Regions from separate parts of the Pallidibacillus thermolactis genome, predicted to be linked through region 3. Evidence: riboswitches for the same ligand, from Rfam matches in the RefSeq annotation. Region 3 holds a riboswitch; each other region holds the start of a gene.

The links. A riboswitch is a leader RNA that binds a small molecule or an ion and turns the genes downstream of it on or off. The one in region 3 is predicted to bind S-adenosylmethionine.
Region 1: it holds a riboswitch for S-adenosylmethionine, as region 3 does, so the genes downstream of both, OEV82_RS12750 (OsmC family protein) here and OEV82_RS00065 (Na+/H+ antiporter NhaC family protein) in region 3, are expected to answer to the same signal.
Region 2: it holds a riboswitch for S-adenosylmethionine, as region 3 does, so the genes downstream of both, metK (methionine adenosyltransferase) here and OEV82_RS00065 (Na+/H+ antiporter NhaC family protein) in region 3, are expected to answer to the same signal.
Region 4: it holds a riboswitch for S-adenosylmethionine, as region 3 does, so the genes downstream of both, OEV82_RS03195 (methionine ABC transporter ATP-binding protein) here and OEV82_RS00065 (Na+/H+ antiporter NhaC family protein) in region 3, are expected to answer to the same signal.

The regions. Positions count from the first base shown of each region.
Region 1 covers NZ_JAOUSE010000047.1:9,769-17,044, forward strand. Annotated here, with positions in the region: gene proB (glutamate 5-kinase) at 1-679, opposite strand, end outside; gene OEV82_RS12745 (TatD family hydrolase) at 1,202-1,966, shown strand; SAM riboswitch class I at 2,079-2,191, shown strand; gene OEV82_RS12750 (OsmC family protein) at 2,337-2,786, shown strand; gene OEV82_RS12755 (LLM class flavin-dependent oxidoreductase) at 2,850-4,223, shown strand; gene OEV82_RS12760 (sodium:solute symporter family protein) at 4,283-5,782, shown strand; gene OEV82_RS12765 (RidA family protein) at 5,999-6,379, opposite strand; gene OEV82_RS12770 (DUF6508 domain-containing protein) at 6,443-6,829, opposite strand; gene OEV82_RS12775 (alpha/beta hydrolase) at 7,004-7,276, opposite strand, start outside.
Region 2 covers NZ_JAOUSE010000076.1:2,348-9,623, reverse strand. Annotated here, with positions in the region: tRNA gene OEV82_RS15295 (tRNA-Gly) at 1-9, shown strand, start outside; tRNA gene OEV82_RS15290 (tRNA-Cys) at 20-93, shown strand; tRNA gene OEV82_RS15285 (tRNA-Leu) at 110-191, shown strand; partial or broken gene OEV82_RS16225 (ATP-binding cassette domain-containing protein) at 597-1,091, shown strand; SAM riboswitch class I at 1,809-1,937, shown strand; gene metK (methionine adenosyltransferase) at 2,028-3,218, shown strand; gene OEV82_RS15275 (aminotransferase class I/II-fold pyridoxal phosphate-dependent enzyme) at 3,218-4,708, shown strand; gene speD (adenosylmethionine decarboxylase) at 4,709-5,119, shown strand; gene speE (polyamine aminopropyltransferase) at 5,142-5,996, shown strand; gene speB (agmatinase) at 5,989-6,846, shown strand; gene crcB (fluoride efflux transporter CrcB) at 7,088-7,276, shown strand, end outside.
Region 3 covers NZ_JAOUSE010000001.1:7,547-14,822, forward strand. Annotated here, with positions in the region: gene OEV82_RS00040 (TetR/AcrR family transcriptional regulator) at 1-374, opposite strand, end outside; gene OEV82_RS00045 (ABC transporter ATP-binding protein) at 634-1,515, shown strand; gene OEV82_RS00050 (ABC transporter permease) at 1,537-3,150, shown strand; gene OEV82_RS00055 (hypothetical protein) at 3,150-3,308, shown strand; gene wrbA (NAD(P)H:quinone oxidoreductase) at 3,417-4,028, shown strand; gene OEV82_RS00065 (Na+/H+ antiporter NhaC family protein) at 4,084-5,370, opposite strand; SAM riboswitch class I at 5,476-5,582, opposite strand; gene OEV82_RS00070 (GNAT family N-acetyltransferase) at 6,066-6,509, opposite strand; tRNA gene OEV82_RS00075 (tRNA-Arg) at 7,065-7,138, shown strand.
Region 4 covers NZ_JAOUSE010000005.1:44,376-51,651, reverse strand. Annotated here, with positions in the region: gene OEV82_RS03205 (MetQ/NlpA family ABC transporter substrate-binding protein) at 1-233, opposite strand, end outside; gene OEV82_RS03200 (methionine ABC transporter permease) at 257-907, opposite strand; gene OEV82_RS03195 (methionine ABC transporter ATP-binding protein) at 897-1,928, opposite strand; SAM riboswitch class I at 2,091-2,193, opposite strand; gene glpK (glycerol kinase GlpK) at 2,392-3,882, opposite strand; gene OEV82_RS03185 (MIP/aquaporin family protein) at 3,997-4,821, opposite strand; gene OEV82_RS03180 (glycerol-3-phosphate responsive antiterminator) at 5,057-5,620, opposite strand; gene OEV82_RS03175 (glycerol-3-phosphate dehydrogenase/oxidase) at 5,883-7,276, opposite strand, start outside.

The DNA.
Region 1 (7,276 bases), on a different contig from region 3:
CTAAGTATAGAGCTGTTTGAGCTGCAAGCAACTTCGACCTCATCCCACCGGTCCCTACTTTCGAACCATTTTCATCAGCATGTTGGAACAAGTCTTCAGTTATTTCTTCAAGAAAATAAAACTTTTTTGCCTTTGGATTTGTTCTCGGATTGCCATCGTAAAGTCCATTGATATCCGTTAAAATGATGAGCCGATCAGCATGAATAAACCCACTTACAAGACTTGATAACATATCGTTGTCACCAAAGGTGAGCTCATCGACCGACACCGTATCATTCTCATTGATAATCGGTAAAATCCCTCGGTCAAGCAATTCCGATATCGTTGCAAACGCATTTTGATATCGTTTACGGTTCGAAAAGTCAGAGCGGGTAAGCAAGATTTGTGCAGCTGTAATGTTATAAGCTTGGAATTTTTCCATATATGTTTGAATAAGCAACCCTTGCCCTACACTTGCAGCTGCTTGTTTTCCTTTTAATGTAACAGGACGTGCCGGGTATCCTAAACTTTTAAACCCTGCGGCCACTGCACCCGATGACACGAGAATAACTTCATGATTCTCTTTACGAAGGGCAGCAATAGCTTCAACATGATCGTTTAACTTTGCATAGTCAATTTCCCCTTTTTGATTGGTTAGTGAACTACTTCCTATTTTTACAACAATTCGTTCCTTAGACATATGAAATCCCTCATCTTGTTTTTATCTTAAGTTAACAATCTATTTAATATTAAATAAAAAAGCCCTCTCATCCTGCATTGACAGGACGAAAGAGCTTATCTTCCGCGGTACCACCTTCATTGGGTGATCAAACACCCCACCTCAAATCTTTAACGCAGATTAACGCCCATGTTTGCATGGGACTCGGAAGGTAGGTTCTGCAAGTTGACTATGACGGAATCTTTCAGCCTCCGGATTCCGCTCTCTGCCATAGCAAGCACTGCATACTAGTCCTTCGTTAACGTTCGAATATTATTGAATATATTATGGGACGAAAAATATAAGTTGTCAATATTATCTTATTGATTTTTTCGACAAATCCGTGAGTGGTATCAAGTTTACATAATAACAACGGACAATAAGTTCATTATCCAATTTCTGAATCGTTTCTTGGAAACTTCTTCTTCGGAATAATAAACGTAGACTTTAATGATGAAACAAAGGTATGATAAATTAGAAATTTTAAATATGTAGGTGATGTAATTGCAACCAATAATCGATGTTCACATTCATTTCGATCAATACACATTAAAAGAACAACAAGGAATAATGAAAGAAATGGAACACTATCAAATTCATAGCTTAATATCGGTATCAACGAATCTTTCTTCTGCTGTTGAAAATTTAGCATTATATCAAAAAGATGAAAGGATCAAACTCGCCTTTGGTTATCATCCAGAACAACCCTTGCCAACCGATGAAGAACTGGCAGATTTGATTCAATTCATGGATAAAAATCATCAAGCTATGGTTGCCATCGGAGAAGTCGGACTCCCTTATTATACAAATGTAAAAAGTCTTGAAGGCTATCTTGCATTATTGGAGGAATTTTTTAAACTAGCTGTAAAATGGAATAAACCTGTTGCACTTCATGCGATTTACGAAGATGCTCCAATCGTTATAAATTTATTGGAAAAATACTCCATCCAAAAAGCCCATTTTCACTGGTTTAAAGGGGATACCAAAACCATTCAACAAATGGTTGAAAATGGTTATTTTATATCTTTTACTCCCGATTTAGCTTACGAACACGAAATCCAAAAAATCGCAGCCACATATCCCCTATCATTAACGATGGTTGAAACCGATGGACCTTGGCCCTTTGAAGGACCATTTCAAGGACAAAAGACCCATCCAAAAATGATACATGAAACCATCCGTTATTTAGCAAAAATCAAATCGACACACGTTGATGAAGTCTACAGACAGTTATACAACAACACCATCCTTTTTTATTCGATTTTTTAGTACTTTAGCACCGTAATAAATTTTTCAAAAAATTTGTGTTGACTTTTTGTAATGAACTATTTAGAATAAACATAAAATTTAACCAGTTAAAAGTTAATATTTTTACAATCTACTCTTATACAGAGAGGTGGAGGGACTGGCCCTGTGAAGCCTCGGCAACCATTGGAAAGATCCAAACGGTGCCAATTCCAGCAGGTTTGAAATGACAAACCTGAAATATAAGAGGGATTGTGATATATGAAAATATTCTTTTCGTACATCACATGACCTCTTATTTTAAGAGGTCATTTTATTTTGGAGGTGATGTACAAAAATCTATGAACTTAAACTTTCTTTTTTTAATTAAAAAATATTTAGAGGTGATTGGAAAATGGCGATTGAAAAATTTAATGTAAAGGCTACATGGAAGGAAAAATTATTAATTGAAACGGAAGCAAGAGGTCACAAAGTCATTGTTGATGAACCAGTTTCATTAGGTGGTACTGATCAAGGATCAAACCCTGTTGAACTTGTTCTTTCTGCTCTTGGTGCATGCCAGGCAATTGTTATCCAAACTTATGCGAAACAATTTGGGATCAACATTGAGGATCTTAAAATTGAATTGGAAGGTGAACTTGATACGGACGGTTTTTTAAATAAATCCGATGTCCGACCTGGATATTCTCATATTGAATCAAAATTTGTGATTTCAACAGATGCTCCAAAAGAAAAATTAGAAACATTTATTCAGTTTGTGGAAAACCATTGCCCTGTAGGTGATACGATTAAAAATCCTGTTCATTTAACTTCAAAAATTGTCGTTGAAAAACCTGTTAAATAAAAAAACAATCTAATACCAAGTAATCAGATATGGCTACTTAATTTTAAAAATGGAAAGGGTGTCATGATGGGTAAACAAATACATTTAAATGGATTCGTTCAAAATTCTCCGTCCCCACATTCAACTGGACTATGGAAACATGAAAAAAATCATAGCCGCTATCATAACCGGTTGTCTTACTGGGTTGATGTTGCTCAAACATTAGAAAAAGGGAAATTTGACGCTGTTTTTATTGCCGATGTTTTAGGAACATATAGCGTGTATCAAAACAGCTATAAACCTGCTGTAAAAAATGCAGTCCAAATTCCAGCACATGATCCTTTACTACCGATTTCAGCGATGGCACTAGCCACAAAACATATTGGGTTTGCTGTGACGATTTCAACGACCTATGCACAACCTTATGCATTAGCACGTCAACTCTCAACATTGGATCATTTAACGGAGGGAAGAATTGGTTGGAATATCGTTACCTCTTATTTAGAAAGTGAAGCAATTAATCTTGGCCTTAAAAGTCGACTACCCCATGACCTTCGTTATGAAAGAGCAGATGAATTTTTAGACGTGGTCTATAAACTATGGGAACATAGTTGGGAAGATGATGCTGTCACACTTGATATCGCACAAGATGCGTTTGCAGATCCAGACAAAGTTCATGAAATAAACCATGAAGGGGCATTTTTCTCCGTGCCTGGACCGCACATTGTAGAACCTTCGCCACAGCGTACGCCGGTTTTATTTCAAGCTGGTGCTTCACCTAAGGGGAAACGATTTGCAGCAAAACATGCAGAAGCTGTATTTACAAAGCATCATTCACTCGATGCATTAAAAATATACTCAAATGATATTCGTACACTAGCTAAGGAATACGGTAGAAATCCAGATGATATAAAAATATTCCCGCTCGTTTTACCGATTGTTGGTTCTACAGAAGAAGAAGCAATTGCAAAATATGAAGAATTGAAAAGCCATGTTAGTTACGAAGGTACACTTGCATTATTATCCGGTCATACCGGCATTGACTTTTCAACTTACAATCCAGATGACTATATTGTAGATATGGAAACGCAAGCGATGCAGGGAAACCTTGATCTTTACGGAAAAGATCCGAATAAAAAATGGACTTTACGAGAAGCTGTATTAAATCATGGACTAGGAAACGGAACAGTTAAATTTATAGGTACACCTGAGCAAATTGCCGATAAGCTTGAACAGTGGGCAACAGAAGGTGATGTCGATGGCTTCAACATTGCTTTTGCCTATTCACCAGGTACATTCAGAGAATTTGTCGATTATGTCGTTCCTGAATTACAAAAACGAGGAATATATCGTAAAGAATACGAAGCTGGAACATTACGAGAAAATTTATTTGGAAAAGGTCATGTATACTTACCTGACAACCATCATGCAAAAAAATTGAGTCTCGCTGTCAAGTAAATGCCCACTCGACAAGTAGGTCAAAAATCGGTTAAATTTTGCGTAAACGGAGGGTGTCCATGAACGTATTAGAATTATATATATGGATAGGTATGACGATCTTTGTCTTGATTATGATTCTATTAGGTTACCTTGGTGGTCGAGGTACAAAAAATATTGATGATTTTGCGATTGGCGGCGGTCAACTCGGCCCAGTCCTTTTAGGGCTGGGATTTGCTGCCACATATCTAAGTGCCGCTGTATTTTTAGGTTATCCAGGTTGGTCTTATGAATGGGGCTATGCCAATCTATGGCTGATGTTAGCGATATTTGGTGGAGGGCCGATCGGCGCTCTATTAGTAGCAAAAAGGGTGCGAAAGATAAACACAAAGCAAAAATCTTTATCTTTACCAGATTGGTTAGGCGATTACTATAATAGTGACATTTTAAGAGTAGGTACAGCACTTCTCCTTTTGTTTAATATTTTTTATATCGCTGCTCAGTTTGTTGCTGGAGCAAGAGTGTTTGAGTTCACAATGGGGTTATCTTATCATACAGCGCTTACTTTAATTGCTGCCATTGTCATAGTTTACGTCTTCATTGGCGGAACGCTTGCTGACTTATATACAGATGCTGTTCAAATTATAATGATGACACTGGCTGGGATCATCATTTTTATATCAGGTATAGTTCACTTTTGGGAAGGAAGTATTACGAATACTTTTGAGGTGATTACGGAAAATCTAAACGCCCAAAATCCAAATTTAGTTGGCATTTTCAATCCGGAATCACCCTATTTTGATTCCATTTCTGCCGTAATTGGAGCAATCCTAATTCAAGCAGCCTTTGCTGCAACTGCCCCACAGTTATTTAATAAAGTATTAGGATTAAAAAATGAAAAAGACATCGGCAAAATGATACTCGTATATGTATTAGTGATGTTCTGTTGCGTTGTCACTTTATTTGGTGGGATATATAGTCGCGCAGCCTTTGGTGATAACATCGAGGTTAGTGATATGGCATTAATTGAATACATTATTCAATTTTTCCCTACGATTATCGCTGCTTTTATGTTAATTGTCATCTTAGCTGCTGCCCTTTCAACAACAGATGGCTTATTTGTATCCATTTCGACTGTATTTGCCAATGATATTTTTCTAAAAGTATTCGTACGACGAAACATTATTAAGATCAATGACAAAAAAGCACAGCAAATTGCAATCCGAATAAGTAGACTTGCAGTATTAGCTATTGGAATTGTGTCTTATCTCATCGTATTAAATCCGCCGAAATACATGGGAGATCTCTTATGGATTGGTGTATCGGGGATTGCTGCAGGAACGGTCGGACCGGTTCTTTACGCCATCTTCGGTAAGAAGAAGCCTTCCCCACGGGCTGCGGAATTATCGATGATCATTGGTCTTGCATCTTATTTCATTCTCTATTTTGGAAAAATAGAAAAAAGTACAATGGCGGCTGGAGCTTGGGCGACATTAATCGGCATTACCGTCATGTTTATTCTCGCAAAATATTTCAAACAACCACAACTAGAAATACCTTCTCAAAAAGATGCCATTTAATTTTATTTAGAATGGAGAATTGCATATGTTTGTAAATCCTATGCTAACCATTTGTATTTATGGAATAAGCTTTTTTATATTAACCATATTGTTCTCACTATGGAAATGGTATTTTAAACAATAGTATCGCTCAACAAAGACAATGTGGAAATAATAATAGAATGATATCGAATTAAACAGGACAGTTGGCCCACATTACCTACTGTCCTGTTCATTTTAAGCTCTTGCAGCGATAACTTCAATTTCGATTAAAACATCTTTCGGTAAACGGCTAACCTCAATCGTTGAACGAGCCGGGCGATGATCACCTAAATGTTTTGCATACTCTTCATTTACAGTTGCAAATTGTTCCATATCTGCTAAGAAGATCGTTGTTTTTACAACATTATTTAATGTTAATCCTTCACTTTCTAAAATAGCAGAAATATTTTTCATGACTTGATTAGTTTGTGCAACAATATCCTTTTCCACCACTTCATTCGTTTCTGGGTTCACAGGAATTTGTCCAGATAAAAACAAGAAGTTTCCTACTTCAACCCCTTGTGAATATGGTCCTATCGCTTTTGGAGCTTGATTTGTTTCGATTTTTTTAAACATGATGTAGTCTCCTTTCACTATTTCAATATGTATTATATATAGATATTATATAAATTATCGATTTTATTTTACAATGTCTTCTAGACGTTGTAATATAGCTAAAAATACACCTTCATCAATAGCGCTTGCCCAGACGCCATCAGAATACTTTTCTCCCCTTACATAAAAGGTTAAAATCGATTTTAAAAGTTCTAAATCCGCAGTTGGTATTAAATCAGCCGGTGCATCAATTTTTGATTTATATTTTTCGAGATGATCAAAATATTGGGGATCAAGCATATCCGCCTCATATAAATCATTTATAAATTGTTGTACACCGTCATCATATTGAATAAAACCGAGTTGAACAACACCTGATCTCGACTCACCTGGCTTATTCCATTTAAAAAATTCATTTTGTTCGTTACTGAAATAATCTATAAATGTTTGAATTTGAGCTTTCGAAAGCATCATTGTTCCCCCATCCGGATGTACAAGTAAACGTTTTAATTTTATTATACCTTTTTATTGTCACAGTTTAAATAATGAAAATGGTATTTATTGTATGTTTAAATTTTGAAAAAATAAACCAGCCCATCAACAGGAAATATGGACTGATTCGGAAGGTAAACGATTTCAAATGGTTTATACACGGTTGGAAATAAACCGGCTACATTCTTTCGCAATTAAATCTTTATCATTATCTAACGTCGCCACGTGATAGCTATTTTTCAAAAACACAATCGACTTGTCTTCCGTAGAAATCGAGTGATAGATTTGTTTCGAATTTTCAGGTGGTACCACATGGTCAACGATTGAAGATATGATTAACGTTGGAACTGTAACTTTGTACAAATTTCCTCGCACTTGGTCCATTAACGTGATTAAATCACCTAATGACTTAACTGGAGTTTTTGA
Region 2 (7,276 bases), on a different contig from region 3:
TCTTCCGCTTATTCAAATTGGCGGCATAGCCAAGTGGTAAGGCAGAGGTCTGCAAAACCTTTATCACCGGTTCGAATCCGGTTGCCGCCTCCATTATTTTTTCTTTTTTGCCGGTGTGGCGGAATTGGCAGACGCGCACGACTCAAAATCGTGTTCCGTAAGGAGTGTCGGTTCGACCCCGACCACCGGTATCTTTAAGTTATAACGAGCTAAATTAAGCAACGATAGAACACTCACAAATGTTGATTTATCAATGTTTGTGAGTGTTTTTTTGTTTTTTGGGAAATGGGAAAGAGGTTGAAAAAGGGTAGGATTTGAATTTGTTTTACACAAGGAAATTTGACATAGTATCTGCAATTTATTCAACTTGAATTATATTTTTATTTTATTTAGTGAGTAGGTGGAAGAAGGATTTTTTTACAACAATAACTAAATTAGTAATGGAAAAAGTAAAGTGGTGTTGACATTGAACAATATTATATCTGTACAAAATTTATCAAAAGTACACCGAATCCCCAAAAGAGAAAAAGGTTTTTTAAATGGAATCAAAGGACTAATAAAAACCAGCTGTAACTGAAAAAGTAGCATTAAAAGATATTCATTTTGAAATTGCTGAAGGAGAAATAGCAGCGTATATAGCTCCAAATGGAGCAGGTAAGTCAACTACAATTAAACGATTGACAGGACTACTACCTTCAGGTGGTCAGGTATCTGTAAAAAATCTTAATCCATTTAAATATAGAAAACAACTTGCTCAGATTACAGGAGTCCTATGGGACAAAGAAGTAATTTGTGGTGGGATTTTCCCTTAAAAGATTCTTATGATATGTTAAGAATAATAATACAAAAGAAAATATGAAGAGTGGTCAAAATATTTAATTGAGACAATAGGGATAGAAGAATTATTATCACAGCATGTTCGATTACTTTCTTTAGGACAAAGGATGAAAGCAGAAATAGTATCTATATTTATACAGAAACCAGAAATAGTATATTTAGATGAGCCTACAATAGGATTGGATGTCGCAACGAAACAGAAAGTAACTGATTTTCTTATGCAAATTAGACAAATTGATTTGCCTTGTTTGTAATTATTTTTTAATATCTGTACATGAATAGCAGTCATTACTGTTTTATTGAAATACGTTTAATAACTTTTGTTTTTTATACTCAACTATATACGTTGAATAAGCTATATAACTAATTGTTACGAAAGGAAGATATGTTATGGAAAATAAGTACAAGGAAAAAAAGAAAATTAATATGATCATTTCTATTATTTTTATATTAATTGGAATCATTACTATAATAAGGCTACTTGGAAAATAGTAATATCAAATGCCAATCCCCTCTATTTCCACAAAAATGTTACTTCAAGACATAACAACGTTTTAATTTAAATCTTTAGTAAGATTATTGGATCCGATAAAAAATGTATACACCTTCATTGACTTCATATTTTTCTATTATTTCGGTAAACTATCATAATTGTGCCAAAAAAGTTACAAGAAAAAATTCATTATTCTATCCAATGTACATACATTTCTTTGGTGGCATCAGCTCATTTATCCACGGCTAAAAATAAGGGAATATATATCTTTAAATGGTTCTTTCTACCTAAATTTCAAAACGGTAAAGAAGTATTGAAAGTTATATCGTTACAATTTCTTGTGAATATTGTGCCAACATTTACCAGTGTAAATTTCATGCTGTCTAGTCTATTATTCTTAAAATTTTTTAAAAAAATAAATTGACATGAACACTGTTATCCTTTACTATTAATTCCAGCATAAATAAAGTCTATCTCCATCTTATTAATAACCGCTGAGACGAGGGGTCAATGATGCGGTGGCAAACCAGTTTTGTTCATATGAACAAACAAATATGGGTGCCCAACCTGAGCGCAAAGCTTTGAAAAGTTTTGCGAACAATAAGAGGATAAGCAGCTGATATTAATCGAAGCTTTCCTTAGGTTGTTGGGGAGAGCTTTTTTTGTGCCATAAATATAAAATTGGAAGGAATGGTTAATGTTGGCAGAAAAAATTTTGTTTACGTCTGAGTCTGTTTCAGAAGGACATCCTGATAAAATCGCAGATCAGATCTCAGATGCAGTATTGGATGCTGCATTAGAACAGGATCCGTATGCAAGGGTGGCCTGTGAAGTCTTTACAACAACAAATACAGTAATCGTAGGAGGAGAAATTTCTACGACTGCTGATTTAGATATTGAAAAGATAGCACGTGAAACTCTATTAGAAATAGGATATACAGATGATAGATTTGGAATTGATGGTCGTACTTGTGATATTCAGGTACTTGTTCATACTCAATCTCCAGATATTGCAATGGGGGTTGATCGTTCAAGCGATACCATGGCCATTGGGGCAGGAGACCAAGGAATTATGTTTGGATATGCAACGGATGAAACTCCGTCTTTAATGCCGCTTGCGCTTGAACTAGCCCATACACTAGTGAAGAAAGCATCCCAATTACGTAAAAGTGGAGAATTTAAATGGGCACGTCCAGACATGAAATCGCAAGTTACGATTGACTACACGATTCAAGATCAACCGAAGATTGACACCATATTAATGTCCGTTCAACATGATGAGGATTTTGATGAAGATGTATTCAAAACCTTTGTTATCGAAAATATCATTAAACAAACAGCACGAGAATTTAACTTAAATGATTCATTCCGAATTTTGATTAATCCGACAGGGCGTTTTGTTGTTGGTGGTCCGCATGGAGATACTGGTTTAACTGGGCGAAAAATTATAGTTGATACGTATGGCGGTGCAGCAAAACACGGTGGTGGTGCTTTCTCTGGAAAAGATTGTACAAAAGTTGACCGTTCAGCAGCCTATGCTGCTCGATATGTTGCTAAAAATATTGTGGCAGCAGGTCTAGCTAGGAAATGTGAAATTCAGCTTTCTTATGCGATAGGAGTTAGTGAGCCGATTAGTATTTCAGTTGATACATTTGGAACAGGAACCGTTCCACATGAACAATTACTAAAAGCAATTCGCGAAGTTTTTGATCTAACACCAGCTGGTATTATAACAATGCTTGATTTAAGAAGACCACAATTTAAACAAGTAGCCGCATATGGTCATTTTGGAAGAGAAGAATTGGATGTGGCCTGGGAAAAAACAGATAAAGTAAATGAACTACGGGAAGCAGTAGCTCAGTTTGAACTAAATGGGGTTGGCCAATAATGAACGAGGTAAAGGAGTTTTCCACGCAGAGAACGTCGCACATTAGTCAAGAGCAAATGCCATTATTTAATGCACTCGTTAATTATGCCAATAGTGATGTGGTCCCATTCGACGTTCCCGGACATAAAATGGGCGCAATGATGAATCCATTGAAGAAGGCATTAGGGGAAATGGCGTTAAGAATGGATGTTAATTCGATGAAAGAACTAGATTTACTCAGTCATCCAAAATCCGTTATTAAGGAAGCCCAAGAATTAGCTGCTGAAGCTTTTGGTGCAGACCATGCGTACTTCTTAGTGAATGGAACAACGGTAGGAATACAAGCTATGATTATGGCAGTCTGTAAGCCAAATGAGAAGATCATCGTGCCTAGAAATGGTCATAAATCCGTCATGGATGGGATTATTTTGAGTGGGGCCAATCCGGTATTTATTCAGCCAGAAGTAGATTATCATTTTGGTATTTCCCATGGGGTATCGGTTGAAAATGTGGATAACGCAATTAAGGCGCATCCAGATGCAAAAGCACTTTTAATAACATATCCTACTTATTTTGGAACGATGACTGATTTAACAAAAATTTGTACAATCGCCCATGAACACGATATAACCGTTATTGTCGATAGTGCACATGGCGCACATTTGAATTTTGTTGAAATGGTTGACCCGATTTCGGCTGGCGCTGATGCTGTAACCATTAGTATGCATAAAACTGGGGGCTCTTTAACCCAGAGTTCATTATTATTGTTAAAAAAGAATCGGATAAAACCAGAAAAAATTCAAAAACTGTTAAGTATGCTTCAATCCACAAGTGCGAACTATCTATTAATGAGTTCATTAGATGTAGCAAGAAGAGAACTGGTTCTATATGGAAAAGAACGATATCATCGCTTAAAGCCAATTGTTGAAAAGGCGATACGTGAAATTGAGTCGGAAACCCATTTTGAAATATTAAAGGATGAGTATGTTTCGAAACATTTTCACCAAACCCATGATTGGACAAAATTGGTTATTCGAGTGAATGGGATCGGTTTAACAGGTTTTGATGTTTACACATTATTAAAGAAAAAATATGGGATACAAATGGAACTAGCAGAAGGATATGTTGTCATGGCAGTCATCACAAGCTCTGATACGGAATATTCGATTGGAAAACTCGTTTCTGCCTTGAAATATATTGATAATAACTATGGGGAAAAAATGGTCGTTATGTCTCCACATGTCACTACTGATCAAGTTAATGAGTTGATTTTGAGTCCAAGAGAAGCCTTTTATTGTGAACATGAGCAGCTTGCAATCGATGACTCGATTGGTAGAGTCAGTGCAGATACATTAATGATCTATCCACCAGGAATCCCACTTGTAATTCCAGGAGAATTAATATCGCAAGAGGTAGTGAAACAGTATCATTATTACAGACAATTAGTCGGTGATGTTTTAACAGAAGCAAAAGAAAAAAATTATATTACAGTAGTAAAGGAGAAGATATAGATGGGGTTAGCATTATCGACATTAGGAAGACATGTATTAGTTGAGTTTTACGGTTGTCCAAGTGAAATTATTGAGAATAATAAATTAATCGAAAAAGTTATGAATGAAGCTGCAGATTACGCAGGAGCAACAATTGTAGAATCGGTATTTCATCATTTTAATCCGTATGGTGTATCAGGTGCAGTTATTATTGCCGAGTCACACTTAACCATCCATACTTGGCCAGAATATGGGTATGCTTCTGTTGATATTTATACTTGTGGAGATTCAGTCAGTCCATGGAAGGCGGCAGAATATTTAAGTGAAAAATTAAAAGCAAACAGGACTGAATCATTTGAAGTACCTCGAGGAATGGTCGATAAAATTAAACAATTTGCTGAACGTGATATTAAAGAAGTCACAGTTAAATAAGTTGAGGAGAGGGAGTTTAATTATGAATTGGTATACTGAACAATGGAGTAACGATTGTAAGTTTTCGATTAAATATAATAAAGTTTTGCATAGCGAAAAAAGTGCCTATCAACAAATTGATTTTTACCAAGGCGATGAGTTTGGAACCTTCTTTACCTTAGATGGATTGATGATGGTGAACGAAAAGGACGAATTTATTTATCACGATATGATTGTCCATCCAGCCTTTGCAACAAATCCGTCAATTAAAAAAGTATTAATTATTGGCGGTGGTGATGGTGGAACTGCCCGTGAAGTACTTCGTTACAAGACAGTAGAAGAAGTTGTTATGGTAGAAATCGACGAACGTGTTTTCCGTTTATGTCAAAAGTATTTACCAATAACAGCAAAAGGAGTGGAAGAGGATAGCCGAATGCAGCTTCGTTTTGAGGATGGATTGGCATATGTGAAAAATGCTCCAGATGAATCTTTTGATTTAATTATAGTGGATTCGACTGACCCAATATCTGTCGGCGAAGGATTGTTTACAACCGCTTTCTATCAAGAATGTTATCGAGTTCTGAATAAAGACGGTATTTTAATTAACCAGCATGAATCGCCATATTTTGCAGAAGATGCGTCACATATGAGAAGAGCCCATAAAAAAATTAAAAGTATCTTCCCTATTGCGAAAGTGTATCAATATCATATGCCAACTTATCCTTCTGGGCATTGGCTTTTTGGTTTTGCTTCTAAAACCTATGATCCTATTAAAGATATTCAAGCAGAAGAATGGGAAAAATTTGGTTTGAAAACGAAATATTATAATACTGATTTACACGTAGGATCATTTTGCTTGCCAACGTATGTGAAGGAGGAACTGGAGCGAGATGAATAAACCATTAAATGTGAGCACTTTTATTGGCTGTGAAGAGACGTATGAAAAAGCAGATGTCGTATTGTTTGGTGTCCCATTTGATGGTACAACCAGTTTCAGACCAGGAACCCGTTTTGCAATGCAAGCCATTCGAACAGACTCATACGGATTAGAGACTTACTCTCCATACTTAGATAGAGACTTGGAAGAAGTATCAGTCTTTGATGGAGGAGATTTGGAATTACCTTTTGGTAATACGAAAAAGGTTCTCAATCAAATTCTGGAATATAGTCGAGAGGTTGTTAAAGACGGGAAGAAATTTTTAATGGTCGGTGGCGAGCATTTAGTGAGTCTACCTACTATTCAAGCAGTCTATGAAAAATATCCAAATTTACACGTGATTCATATTGATGCCCATACTGACCTTCGTGACGAGTATTTAGGAGAAGAGCTTTCTCATGCGTCGGTTATTCGTCGTTGTCATGATTTTCTTGGAGATGGACGCATTTTCCAATTCGGTATCCGTTCCGGTATGAAATCGGAATTTGAATGGGCAAAAAAACATACGTATTTGGAACGTTTTTCGCTTGATACATTAAAGGAGCAAATTGAAAAACTAAAAAATGTCCCTGTATATGTAACGATGGATTTAGATGTTCTTGATCCTGGAGTTTTTCCTGGAACAGGCACTCCTGAACCAGGCGGTATTACGTATCGGGAACTATTGGATGCAATCATGCATTTACAACAATTACAACATATGGTAGCAGCGGATATTGTAGAACTTTCTCCTCATTATGATCCATCTGGTGCTTCTACGGCTATTGCATGCAAAACAGTAAGGGAAATGTTACTAACGCTTGCAAAATAAATAATGGTCATCTTAGCAGAAGTTAACTCTTTCGTTAGAGTTCTTCTGCTTTTTCTATAGGTTATTTAAATTGTTAGTGGCAAATATTAAACTGAAAATAATATATATTTGGTTATTCAATATACATTTATGGCAAAATTGAATGGGAAGGAAATATGAGCAATGTGTTTTACAAAAGAATTTTTGAAGAATTAATTATAGCGCGGGCTTTCCATATTTAAAATAGAAGTGAGGGACATTAATGGTATATTTATTAGTTGGCATAGCAGGAGCATTAGGTGCGATGGTTAGGTATATCATTGGCTTAGTATTGTTTACCAATGCCATGTTCCCAATGGCAACTCTAATCATAAACCTTATCGGAAGTTATTTGTTAGCATGGTTTACGACCAATCTGTTCCAAAGAATTGAAGTTTCTCCTGAGTTAAAA
Region 3 (7,276 bases):
ATTAAAGAAAGACCGTCATCTTCTTTTTCTGTAATATACTTCATCATCCCGACATAGATCGTGTACCCCATATCATGAAAATATTTGATTTTATTTTGACTCAGTTCGATTAATGTTTCTTCAAAAGGTTTGTTTTTTGCCAAGATGGCTTTTGCCGATTCAATCATTTCCTCGAAAAAGCTTTGATAGACTTCACGAATTAAGTTGTCTTTATTGCCAAAATATTTAAAAATTGTCGTTTTGGCAACGTTGGCCTGTTTGGCAATTTCCTCCATGGTGATATTTTTTTCGTCCCCTTTGGCTTTCAACAGTTGGAGCGTGGCTTGTATGATTTGCTTTTTCTTTGCTTCTGTTCTTTTTTGGAATCCGTTCAAATGAAATCACTACCTCCAAAATAAATTTCCGACTAATTTCGTGTTTTTTTACTATTATATATAAACTTTTGCATACTATCCAAGTGAGAAAAGTTTATTTTTTCAATTGACAGTTCGAATGATATCCGATATTATGAACTAAAATTATATTTTTGGTTTTTAATTTTATAACATAATAATAAATGTGTACTAAAAATTGTTTGTTAGTTTATTGTTTAAGTTGAATGGAAAATTTATTCCATAAGGGAGTGTATGATGGATGGAAAAAGTGATTGAATTAAAGGGGTTGCAAAAAAGGTTTGGTAAGTTCCAAGCGCTTCACAATGTGTCGTTTTCCGTTCATGCAGGTGAAGTTGTCGGTTTTATCGGCCCGAATGGTGCAGGTAAATCTACAACAATACGAATCTTATTAGGAATTATTAAACGAGATGCCGGCATTGCTAGAATTTTTGGAAAAGATGTTTGGAAAGAAAGCTTTGACATTCACAAACGAATTTCCTATGTACCTGGGGATGTCTCTTTATGGGGGAATTTAACAGGTGGAGAAATTATTGACTTGTTTTTGAAACTACATGGGGGTGGAAGTCAACAAAAGCGGGATTCCTTAATCCAGCGGTTTGAGCTAGACCCTAAGAAAAAAGCGAAAACGTACTCGAAAGGAAATCGTCAAAAGGTCGCCTTAATTGCTGCTTTATCAGTGGATTCGGACTTATACATTTTTGATGAACCGACATCGGGATTAGATCCATTGATGGAAGCCATTTTCCAAGAAGAAGTTGAAAAACTGAAGAAAGAGGGAAAAGCGATATTATTATCCTCCCACATTTTAAGTGAAGTGGAACGACTAGCGGATAAGGTTGTAATCATTCGTCAAGGGAAAGTGGTTGAATCTGGAACGCTTGAGGAATTGCGCCATTTAACACGTACAACGGTAACCATCGAAACGGAAAAAGACATTGCGGAATTGAAAAATGTTGTCGGCATCTTTGATTTTCAACAAAAGAATCATCAAGCGACCTTCTCTATAGATACACGATACTTGAATGAGATTTTACTAGCTGCAACTAAATTAGGTGTGAAAAAGTTTGAAGCCGTGCCACCGACGTTAGAAGATTTGTTTATGCGTCATTATGAAAACTAAGGAGAAACGGAGGAAGGGATGATGAAGGAAAAATTTGCCCGCTGGGAAATCCTCTTTGCCCAATATATTAAACGAGATTGGAAGAAAATCCTCTTTTGGGTTTTCGGTGTTGGCTTATTTTCAGCAGGCTTTGTTCCGGCATTTGAAGAAATAGCAAAAGGGCAAGGGGCAGCAGGGTTATATGAGACATTAAAAAATCCGGCCATGATTGCCATTGTAGGTCCAACCCCGATTGATTCCGCAACGGAGTATACGTTAGGTGCAATGTACACACATGAAATGTTGTTGTTTTGTGGTTTACTTGCCATGGTTGTGTCTGTTTTGCATGTGATCAGTCATACTCGAAAAGAAGAGGATCTTGGTTTGACCGAACTTGTCCGTTCGTTTCATATTGGTCGCCAAGCAAACGCTGCGGCGACAATGGTTGAAACCATCTTAATTCATATCATTCTAGCTCTTTTTACTAGTGGCGTATTAATGAGTTTTGAAGCTGAGACGATTACGGTTGAAGGTTCCTTACTGTTTGGCGCTTCGATCGGTGTTGCAGGAATTATCGGGGCAGGACTGGCATTATTTTTTGCTCAAATTATGCCAACGTCGACAAGTGCAACTGGTTCAACTTTAGGCTTAATAGGCGTACTATATATCATTCGTGCAGGAACCGATACGTCCAATGTTGATTTATCGATGTTCAATCCGTTAGGTTGGTTTTATTTAACGTATCCCTATACGAATAATGATTGGGTTCCATTGTTATTTGCTTTCCTTTTTGTCGTCATAATTACCATAGTCGCTTTCATCCTTGAAGGCTTACGCGATATGGGGGCAGGTTATCTTCCTGAGCGAAAGGGAAGAGCCTATGCCAAAAAGTCATTATTATCCGTCCGCGGTTTATTATTTAAGTTGAATAAAGGTGTCGTGATTGGCTGGATGATGACGTTTATATTTATCGGTGCTTCCTATGGTGCAATCTATGGAGATATGCAGACGTTTATCGAAAGTAATGAAATTATGAAACAAATGTTTAGCCATGCAAGCATTTCCATTGAAGAGTCCTTTACCGGAACGATTATGCTCGTAATGATCGTGTTAATTTCAATTGTACCGATTCTTATTGTGAATAAACTGTTTGCGGAAGAAAGACGAATGCGCTTGAGTCAGCTATTTTCGACGAAGGTGACGCGCAGCCAACTTTATTGGCATTGTATGGGAATTGCGATATTTACTAGTGTCGTAGGAATATTCATCTCTGCAAGTACTCTTGGTGGAACAGCGCTTTCGGTCATGGAGACACCAACCACAATGGAGTTTAATGATTTCCTTGCTGCTGGTTTTAATTACTTACCATCGGTTTTATTTATCATTGGCTTAGCCGCACTAGCCCTCGGATGGATGCCAAATTTAGGGAAAGTCGTTTATATTTATTTAGCGTACTGTTTTACGGTCAACTACTTTGGTGCCATCGTTGATATACCGGAATGGGTTTCGAATATAGCGGTTCTAAGTTGGCTTCCGCAGTTACCGTTGGAAGAATTTGATGCATTAACATTTCTTACCATCACTGTTATCAGTATCATGTTAATGGTACTCGGATATGTTGGATACAGAAAACGTGATATGATGGAAGGGGTTTAATGGTTTGGATCCGATTGTTAGGTGGGCATTATTGCCCACCTTTTTTATATTATAAGAAAACGGACGTTAGAAAAGTAATTGACAAGTTTTTTACGAATAAATTGAACTCCTCAGGCATCAATGGCAGGGAAAAAGTCAATCCGCTTTATGGTAAATAATCATCCGCGAAAAGTAACACAATTTATAAATCATGAATGAAAAATAAAAAGTGAGAAATAATAGGACGTGTGTAAAATATGGAAAATCAGCAAAAGGAGATTGAAAAAATGGCCAATGTTAAACTAGCTGTTATTTTTTACAGTATGAGTGGGACGAATTTTCAATTAGCGAAATGGGCGGAAGAAGGAGCAAAAGAAATGGGCGCTGAGGTGAAGGTATTAAAAGTAGAGGAATTAGCGCCTGAATCGGTCATCCAGGGAAATGAAGCATGGAAAGCAACGGTGGAAAAAACAAAAGATGTCCCAGTTGCAACATCGGATGACATTGAATGGGCTGATGCTATTATCTTTAGTGTTCCAACTCGATTTGGGAATATGCCATCACAGATGAAACAATTTCTTGATATTCAAGGTGGACTCTGGGCCAATGGGAAAACCGTAAACAAAGTAGTCAGTGCAATGACTTCTGCACAAAATCCGCATGGTGGTCAGGAAGCAACACTTTTATCATTATATACTTCTATGATGCATTGGGGTGCCATCATTGTACCGCCTGGTTATACAGATCCCGTTATCTTTGGTGCAGGGGGCAACCCTTATGGGACAAGTGTAACCGTAGATCAAAATGGAAAAATGATCGGAGATGTAGAAGCCGCGGTCAAACATCAGGCCAAACGTACAGTGACCGTTGCAGAATGGGTCAAGAAGGGGAAACAATAATAAAAAAAGAGGCTAATCGATCTTGTCGATTAGCCTTTTTGCTATATTGATTGGACTAATTGAATGACTTCTTTTTTCTTGGATATCCAACAAGAATAGCACAAATACCGCTAATTCCAATAAGGATTGGATAGAAAGCGTATTGTAGGATGCTGACTGGCGATATTCCGGCAATGCTTGCTGCAACAAGTAATTGGGCGCCATATGGAAGCAGGCCTTGAATGGAACAGGAAAAAATGTCTAATAGGCTTGCTGTTTTCCTTGGTTCTATGCCATATTGTTCGGCAATCTTTTTTGCCAGTGGACCGGTAATTAAAATCGCAATCGTATTATTTGCCGTTGATAAATCGGTTACGCCAACAAGACCGGCAATACTAAATTCGACACCCTTTTTCGACTTAATTTTTCTTGTGGCCAGTTGAAGGAGAAAGTCGATGCCTCCATTAAATTTAATAACTTCCACCATTCCAGCAATTAGTATTGCGAGGAAGGCCATTTCATACATTCCTGCCATTCCTTCGCCAATCGTTTCTATAAGATTCATGATATGGTAACTACCATCTGCTAGGCCAACAGCTCCAGCGAGAACAATCCCTAATGCTAAAACTAAGAAAACATTGATTCCAATTAACGCTAAAACAATAACTAAAATATAAGGAACAATTTTGATCCAACTATAGCTTAAATGTTCCACTTGTGCGGTTTCACCTAGTGTAATCCATCCCAAAATTATACTCGTGACAATAGCTGCCGGCAGCACGATCCAAAAATTGACCTTAAATTTATCTTTCATTTCGGCACCCTGTGATCGTACAGCAGTTATTGTTGTATCTGAAATAAAGGATAAATTATCGCCAAACATGGCCCCGCCAATAATCGCTCCCATCACTAAAGCTACAGCAAAATCGGTTTGCTCACTTATCCCAACTCCAATGGGCGCCAGTGCAACAATCGTACCTACCGATGTTCCCATGGATAAAGAGATAAAACAAGCAATGATGAACAAGCCTACAATCAACAAGTTTTGCGGAACAAACGATAAAGCTAGGTTAACAGCAGAGTCTACGGCTCCCATGCCTTTTGCTACCGATGAAAAGGCTCCGGCCAATAGAAAAATGACCACCATCAACATGACATTTGAATTTCCTGCTCCTTGGCAAAAAATTTCTACCTTTTTTGCAAAAGGTTCTTTTCGATTCATTGCTATGGCCACAGCGCTTGAAATGGCGATGGCTACAATAACAGGGAAAATGTAAAAATCACCTGTAATAACCCCAGCACCAATAAATAAAACTAAAAACACAACAAATGGGATTAACGCCCAAGGATTTCCTTTTTTCATCGTACAACCTCCACAATTCAAATGGGGCACTTCGCCCATAATTACAAAAAGACCTCTTCTTGAAACAACAAGAAGAGGCCTTATATTTGTATCTATAAAACACCCTTCTTATCTTTCAAGTACAACTTGCTGGATTTGGCACAGCAACTTAGTTCCTAAGTTCCGCTGCCGAGATTTCATAGGGCCAGTCCCTCCATCTCTCTTGATAAGAAGAAAAAACTTTATTTTTTTATCACAATAAATAATAGATTACATGATTTTTATTTCTTTATCAATAATCGATGAATGGAAATTTTTTCTTTTGATGTCGAAGGTTGTTTATAAAGCTTGTAAATCATATGAAAAATGCAATGATTACTTTCTGGAAATCATAATACAGCTCCACAAAAGCGTTGATCTGTATTAGGTTAACATCACTTATTGATTCGATCTTCCTCACTTAAACCACTTACTTTGAAAACCTTCTGTTTGTTATCATATTTAGCAAGGAAGTTAAGATTTCGAGCGCTTTACAGATTTAGGAAATCTAGCCATGAATAATGTTTCAATAAAGCACCTTTTAATACATGTCGGAATTGGAAAGGTAGGCATAAAAAAAGTACCGTTCGCCATGATTCAAATCCACCTAAATAAAAATGTAACCTACAAAAGCAATATAGGTTACATTTTTATAATGACAGAAAGGTTCCTGAGCGTTATAACGGCTTTTTAAAAACATAACTAACTTTATCGTAGTTCATTTTCTTTTCATAAAAGCGATGGGCGTCTGCTCGTTGTAATCCTGATGAAAGAGCGACGGTGTCATAGCCATTTTCCTTTGACCAATGGTGTACATAATTTAAAAGTATTTTCCCATATCCTTTTGAACGACTGTTTGCATCGGTAACTAAATCACATACCCATATGAATCTTCCATAATATAAAGTAATCATTGGCATAAAACCTGTTACGGCTACCATTTTTTCGTTATCATATAAGGCTACTAGTCTATAATTCTCCTTTTCTGTTGCTTCTTGAACTAAAGTTAAATATTCCTCCTCACTTAAATGGGTCCGTAATTGTTTCATTATTGGATAGGCTTTTTTCCAATCTTGCTCGCTTGTAAGCTCTTGAATATCAATCGATTTTTCATTTGTCATTTCCTTTCATCCCCTTCTTTTTGACTTACACACCATTATAATTGAATCAGAACGAAATTTAATATAAATTTATAATTTTTTAAAAATATTAATAGAAATGCTAGTACAAAAGGAAAAAGGTTGGAAAATCCACCTTTCACCTTTGGATTGTTCCACATAGTCCCATATTGTTCGAAAAGGAAATATGTGTTAAAATAAAAACGTCCAATTTGATAAATAAATGTATAATTGTATACCATGTCCCGGTAGCTCAGCTGGATAGAGCACGCTCGAGTAAGCATCTTCGAATCAACAACAGCGTACCAATCGAACGGCATCTTGAATAAGCTTACTGAGATTGGGACGACCCAAAAAATATTGGATTAGAGTAGTAAAACAAATGAATAATTGTAATACCATGTCCCGGTAGCTCAGCTGGATAGAGCACGCTCGAGTAAGCATCTTCGAATCAACATCAGCGTACCAATCGAACGGCATCTTGAATAAGCTTACTGAGATTGGGACGACCAAAAAATTGAATTAGAGTAGTGAATAAATGTATAATTGTAATACCATGTCCCGGTAGCTCAGCTGGATAGAGCGACAGCCTCCTAAGCTGTAGGTCATGAGTTCGAATCTCGTCCGGGACGCTAGAACCCCCCTTATCCTTGTATAAGGGGCTTTTTATTTTGTTGAGTGGGGTAGATCCAACGGCGTGAATCCCAAATTCTTTTGAATTTCCACGATATCCATGTTAAACTGTCCAAAGAAAATATAGCAAAGCGTGG
Region 4 (7,276 bases), on a different contig from region 3:
TTCGCGTCTAATTCCCCTTCAGCAAGGGCAGTATTAGGCTGAACATAATCATTAAATGATACAATTTCAATTTCAATTCCTTCTTTAGCTGCCTTTTCAGCTACATAATCCCATTGTCTCGTGTCAGTCCCACTAATTCCTACTTTTACTTTTTTCGTCTCATCATCGGATGAGCAAGCAACTGTAAATAAAACAATGAATAAAATGAATATACCAACTAGTATTTTTTTCATATATGTTTCCTCCAATTCTGTCATTATCTTCTTCTAATTTTTCTTGACAATATGTTTCCTAAGGATTGAATTCCTTGCACCATAATAATTAAAATGAGAACTGTTATCACCATTGTGACAGTGTCAAACCGTTGATAACCATAGGTAATTGCCAAATCACCAATTCCACCTCCGCCAACTGTACCTGCCATTGCGGAAGCTCCAATCAAACCAATAGTAGCAATTGTTATATTTACGACTAATGAACTTAGTGCTTCTGGAAGTAGAAATCGAAATATAGTCTGTAATGGAGTTGCTCCCATCGCTTTTGCAGCTTCAAGTACCCCCGGGTCTATTTCTAAAAGTGAACTTTCAACTAATCTTGCAATGTAAGGACCAGCATAAAAGACAAGTGGAACAATTGCTGCAGAAGTACCAATAGAAGTACCCACGATTAATCTAGTAAGCGGTATGATAGCGACCAATAAAATAATGAATGGGATCGAACGAAAAATATTAATAATTCCATTAAGCACAGTAAATATTGGGATATTCTCTAATATTTGACCTTTACGTGTAACAAAAAGGAAAATCCCTAGAGGCAATCCTAGTAAAACAGAGAATAATAAAGATAGACTAACCATTTGTATCGTCTCAACTAATGCCTCAATAATTTGCTCTCCATTAACTAGCATGACTTGTCACTTCCTTTAGATGTATTTGCTGATGATTCAAATAATTGATAGCTCGTTGAATCTCTATATCATCACCAATAAATTCAATGATCAAGTTACCAAAAGATTGCCCTTGTAATTCTGTAACATTACCAAACAAGATCGTTATATCGACATTGAATTTTTTGGCCACTTGTGAAATAAGGGGGCTTTCTGTTTGCTGACCAAAGAAACGGATTTGGTAAATACTTTTCGAACGATTTCCCTCTTTTAAAATTTCTTTGATTGATGGAGGAAATTGATCATTCATTACTGTACTTACAAATTTCCTTGCAGTTTCTGTCTTTGGTTTTGAAAATACTTCAAATACAGTACCTACTTCTATGATCTTTCCTGATTCCATCACTGCGACTCGGTCACATATTTCACTTACAACTGACATTTCATGGGTGATCATTAAGATCGTAATTTTGTATTCTTCATTAATTTTTTTCAATAATTGAAGAATGGAACTTGTTGTCTGAGGATCCAGTGCTGATGTGGCTTCATCACAGAGTAAAATAGATGGTTGTGTAGCTAAAGCTCTTGCAATACCGACACGTTGCTTTTGTCCACCTGACAATTGATCAGGATAATCATTAAGATTATCTGCTAAACCAACAAACTCCAGTAACTCAATAACCCTTTCACGTATTCTTTCTTTCGGTTTTTTAGCTAGAATAAGTGGCATTGCTACATTAGCATAAACTGTCTTTGAATTTAACAAATTAAAATGTTGAAAAACCATACCTATGTTTCGTTTTACTTCTCTAATTTGTTTTTCAGTTAATTGAGTTAAGTCCTGTCCATCTACAATTACTTGACCAGATGTAGGAGGCTCAAGATAATTTACACATCGGAGTAGGGAGCTTTTCCCTGCACCACTATACCCAACAATTCCAAATATTTCTCCTTTGTTAATTTTAAGATTAATATTTTTTAAAGCATGAACTGTCTTATCCTTACTTTTATATTCCTTCTCAAGATTAATGAACTCAATCACGGATAATCCTCCTTTATACAAATGAATAAGTTCTAAATTTTTTACTAATCGATTTCTCTATTTCGTTATGGGAAACGTTGTACAAATACTGATGTTTTTTAAATTAAAAAAACCTCTTCTGAAATAAGAAGAGGTTTAAATGCATCATAATTATAAGACCTCTTCCTATCTTCCAAGGTAAAAACCTTGCAGGATTTGGCACGGTACAAAAATGCCCGTTGCCGAGGTTTCATTGGGCCAGTCCCTCCACCTCTCTTGATAAGAAGATTTTATTTAATTATCTATTACTTTAAAAATCTAATTATTTAATAAATTAATTAATAATATATTATTTCAACAATCAAAAGTCAATGCTAAATTTTTATTTTTTTAGTTGCGATATAAATATATAAAAAAGTGGGCCCAAAAGAGACTTTATATGGGACCCATCCTTTCCTTCTCAACTATAAACTAAATAACTTTATCATTTATACGCCATTGTTGCATTAACGGCCTTTTTCCAACCTTTGTAAAGCTCGTTACGAACTTCTTCCGTCATACTTGGTTGGAAATCTTTTTCTTGATTCCATTGTCTCGCAATTTCGTCTTGATTTTCCCAATAACCTACAGCTAATCCTGCTAAATATGCTGCACCGAGGGCAGTAGTTTCTTTTACATAAGGTCTTTCTACCGCAACATTCAAGATATCGCTTTGGAATTGCATTAAAAAGTTATTAGCGACTGCTCCACCATCAACCCGTAAAGACTTAACAGGAATTTTTGCGTCTTTCTCCATGACATTTAATACATCTTTTGTTTGGTACGCTAATGATTCAAGGGTTGCACGAATAAAATGCTCTTTTGTCGTTCCTCTTGTTAGTCCGAAAATCGCTCCACGAGCTTCACTGTCCCAATATGGTGTACCTAAACCTACAAAAGCTGGGACTACATATACACCTTCCGTTGATTCAACACTTGTAGCGTATTCTTCACTTTCCCCAGCATGTTTAAACATACGTAATCCATCACGCAACCATTGAATGGCAGACCCAGCAACGAATATACTTCCTTCTAAGGCATATTCAACACGACCATCGATTCCCCAAGCAATCGTGGTTAACAAACCGTGTTCCGATTGGATTGCTTTTTCTCCTGTATTCATTAACATAAAGCAGCCTGTTCCATACGTATTTTTTACCATTCCAGGTTGAAAACATGCCTGACCAAATAAGGCAGCTTGCTGGTCACCGGCAACGCCCGCAATTGGAATATTTTGTCCAAAAAAATGATAATCAACTGTATATCCATAAATTTCAGAGGATGGTCGAACTTCTGGAAGCATGGATGATGGAACGGATAATATATCTAAAAGCTCATCGTCCCACTTAAGCTCATGAATATTATACATTAATGTGCGTGATGCATTGGAATAATCGGTTACATGAACTTTACCACCAGAGAATTTCCAAATTAACCAAGTGTCAATAGTACCAAATAACAAGTCACCTTTCTCCGCTTTCTCCCTTGCACCTTCGACATTGTCTAAAATCCATTTTACCTTCGTTCCAGAGAAATAAGGATCGATTAATAATCCCGTTTTGTCTCTAATTGTTTGTTCATAACCAGCCGTTTTTAAGTCTTGGCAAATTCCTTCTGTTTGACGTGATTGCCAAACAATCGCATGATAAACAGGCATTCCCGTATTTTTATCCCATACAACCGTTGTTTCCCGCTGATTCGTAATACCGATTCCTGCTATTTGTTCAGGATTAATATTGGACTCAGCTAAACATGTAGCAATAACAGATAGAACTGATCCCCATATCTCATTGGCATCATGCTCCACCCAGCCTTGTTTCGGGAAATGTTGGGTAAACTCTTTTTGTGCAATATGAACGATTTCTCCCTTTTTATTAAATAAAATTGCCCGTGAACTTGTTGTACCTTGGTCAATCGCTAACATAAATTTTTCCATTATGATTTCTCTCCCATCTCTATAATACTACTTATCTACTACTTTCATATTTCATAACGTTTATACGTTTTTTATGATTTATAATATGGCTATGCTTAAATTATAAAACTATACTTATTTAACTATGTTAATATCACTTTTTTCAACTGAATTCTTTTTTGTTATTGCATATATTACAACAAAAATAATAGCGCTTCCAATCAAAACAAACCATGAGCCGGCTAAAAATTGACTTTGAAATGCCCAATTATAAAATACACTTGCTAATAATGCTCCAACAATTGGACCTACAATCGGAATCCAAGCGTAACCCCAATTTGACTTACCTTTATTTGGAATTGGTAATAAAGCATGTGCTAATCTCGGACCAAAATCCCTTGCAGGATTAATAGCATACCCTGTTGTACCACCTAAACTCATCCCAATACTAACAATCAGAAAACCTACAATGAAAGGATTTAAACCATTAGCAAACTCATTTGCTCCTATTGCGAAAATCCCGAGCACTAATACGAACGTTCCTATAACTTCACTGATGAAGTTACCGAATAAATGCGGGATGGCTGGACTTGTTGCAAAAGTATCAAGAATCGCAACTTGATCCTTTGTTTCTTTCCAATGAGGTAAATATTGAAAGTATACAATAACAGCTCCAATGAAAGCACCGATTATTTGAGCGATAATATAAGTTGGTACAAGATTCCAAGCTAGATCACCTGATAGTGCAAAGGCGAGAGTCAAGGCAGGATTCAAATGAGCCCCACTATACTGACCGACAGCATATGCCCCCATTGCAACAGCAAGCCCCCATCCAAAAGTAATCACAACCCATCCACTATTATTGGACTTTGATTTTTTTAAACTTACTCCGGCACATACACCGACCCCTAGAATAATTAAGATCGAAGTACCTACCAATTCTGCTAAAAATAATGTCATTACCATACACCCCTTTACGAATAGATACAAAAAAGAGACCACGTAACCTATCGATAAAGATAAGTTTGTGATCTCCTATTCTCTTTCACATAACCTTCATCATTAACTTGTAAATTGAATTTATCACAAGGAGAAAACGCTGTCAACATGAATCTCTATTTTAACTTTAATAACGTAGATATGTTGTTAAATATTCGGGTTCTTACTTCAAACAACCATAATTAAAAGGAATTTATTATTCTTGCGGTTCATAATATTCCCATAAGTTTTTACTTGATGTCGTAATCGTAATTGCACCAGCATTTATGGCTTGCTCCACTTCCTCTACCGTCTCAATAAAGCCACTAGCGATAATTTGCTTTTCAGTCTGTTGACAAAATTGCTTGATAAGCTTCGGAACTAAACCGGGTAACAGTTCTAGAAAATCTGGATCCGTTCTTTGGATAAGTTTACTGCTTTTTTCCATCGAATTCGTATCGAGTAGAAATATACGTTGAATTGTGACAGCACCTTTTTGTTTAGCTCTTTCAATTACAGCTGGCTTCGTAGATATAATTCCATACGGTTTGAATTCTTGACAAATATATTCAGTTGCAAATTCATCAGCCTTTAGACCTTTAATTAAATCAATATCAATTAAAATCTTTTTCTCATATTGACTTGCCAGTTTAAAAATAGGTTTAAGTCTAGAAATATGAGCATTTAATACAGCATAATATTCATAATTACTCGTCATTATTGAATCTACATCTTTCATATTACCAATTACAGGAATAATTGTTTGCTTCGTAAAATCCATCTTATTCACCTAATTTATCTAGTTAATTTTTCATTTTAATATCATTGTTATTTTAACAAAAAATGTAGACGAAGAATAAAAAGAAGAAAAGAGCACACCTAAGACACCAATAGGGAGAGTTATAAGAAATAACAGATTAAGGTGCCACATTCTTTGACCTATGATTGAATACAAATTGTATGGCGATTAAAGTAGCAAAGCCTACCCAAATACATTCAAATTGGTATAGGCTTCGAACTACAAAAATGAAAATCTATTGTATTTAATGTTCACTTACAAATTGAGCCTGTTTTAATATTTCCTCTAATTCCCTTTGATAACGCTCTGTCATTTCTGGATCCCAATTAAAATAAGATTGCATATATTGGATTACATTTTCTTTATATTGATTAACGAGATGAATATTAAATAGTACCGCTCCCGTTCTACGAAGGAAGAAGTCTACAGGTGTAACAACCATTTCATAAGTTAACGCATATTGTAATTCTGCAAAAAGTGTGATAGGCAATTCAAATTCTTTTGCTGTATCAGCGTTATTTTTCACAATATCAAATAACCGATATACATTCGAGCCATATTTCGATGCGAGACTTTCTGCTTCTTCTTTTGATAAACCGCTTGATTGGCCTATTTTACTAGCTTCATTTATGAACTCATTAAATTTAGCGGATCCGCCTACATCTCCTCCAGATATCGGAGTGTGTTTAGTCACACATGGACCGAACTGTTTTCCATATTCCTTTTCAAATTTATCAACTAATAAATCAACAATTTTTTCAGCCATTTTTCGATAACCTGTTAATTTACCGCCTGCTATTGTCATTAATCCAGATTCAGATTCCCAGATCTCATCCTTACGTGAAATTTCTGAAGGATCTTTTCCTTCTTCCCAAATTAATGGACGGACTCCTGCCCAGTTTGATTCTACATCCTTCTCCGATACTTTTACATCTGGAAACATAAAATTAATCGCTTTTAAAAGATAGTCCAGATCTTCTTTCGTCATTTGCGGATTTATCGGATCTGAATCATAAAAAGTATCCGTTGTACCGACATATGCCTTTCCTTCGCGTGGAATAGCAAAGACCATTCGTCCATCCGGCGTATCAAAATATACCGCTTGTTTTAATGGGAATTTTGATTGGTCGATAACAATATGAACACCTTTTGTTAATTGTAATACCTTCCCTTTTTTAGAGTTATCTTTTTCACGGATCGTATCCACCCATGGACCTGTTGCATTTACAACTTTTTTCGCACGAATTTTGTATGTTTCACCCGTTACTTGATCTATAACTTCAACGCCAATGACTTTCCCGTTTGAATAAACTAATTTTTCTACTTTTGAATAATTTAGAACTGTTGCACCCTTTTCAACAGCTTTTTTCATGACTTCAATTGTTAATCGTGCATCATCTGTACGATATTCAACATAAATGCCGCCACCTTTAAGACCTTCTTTTTTTACTAACGGTGCTTTTTGTAATGTTTGCTCTGCTGTTAACATTTTTTTTCGTTCACTTTTTTTAACACCTGCTAAGCGATCATACAAAGTTAATCCAATTGATGTAAAAAATTTCCCGAAAGTTCCATCTTTAAAAAATGGTAATAACATCCATTCAGGTGTTGTTACATGCGGCCCGTTTTCATATACAA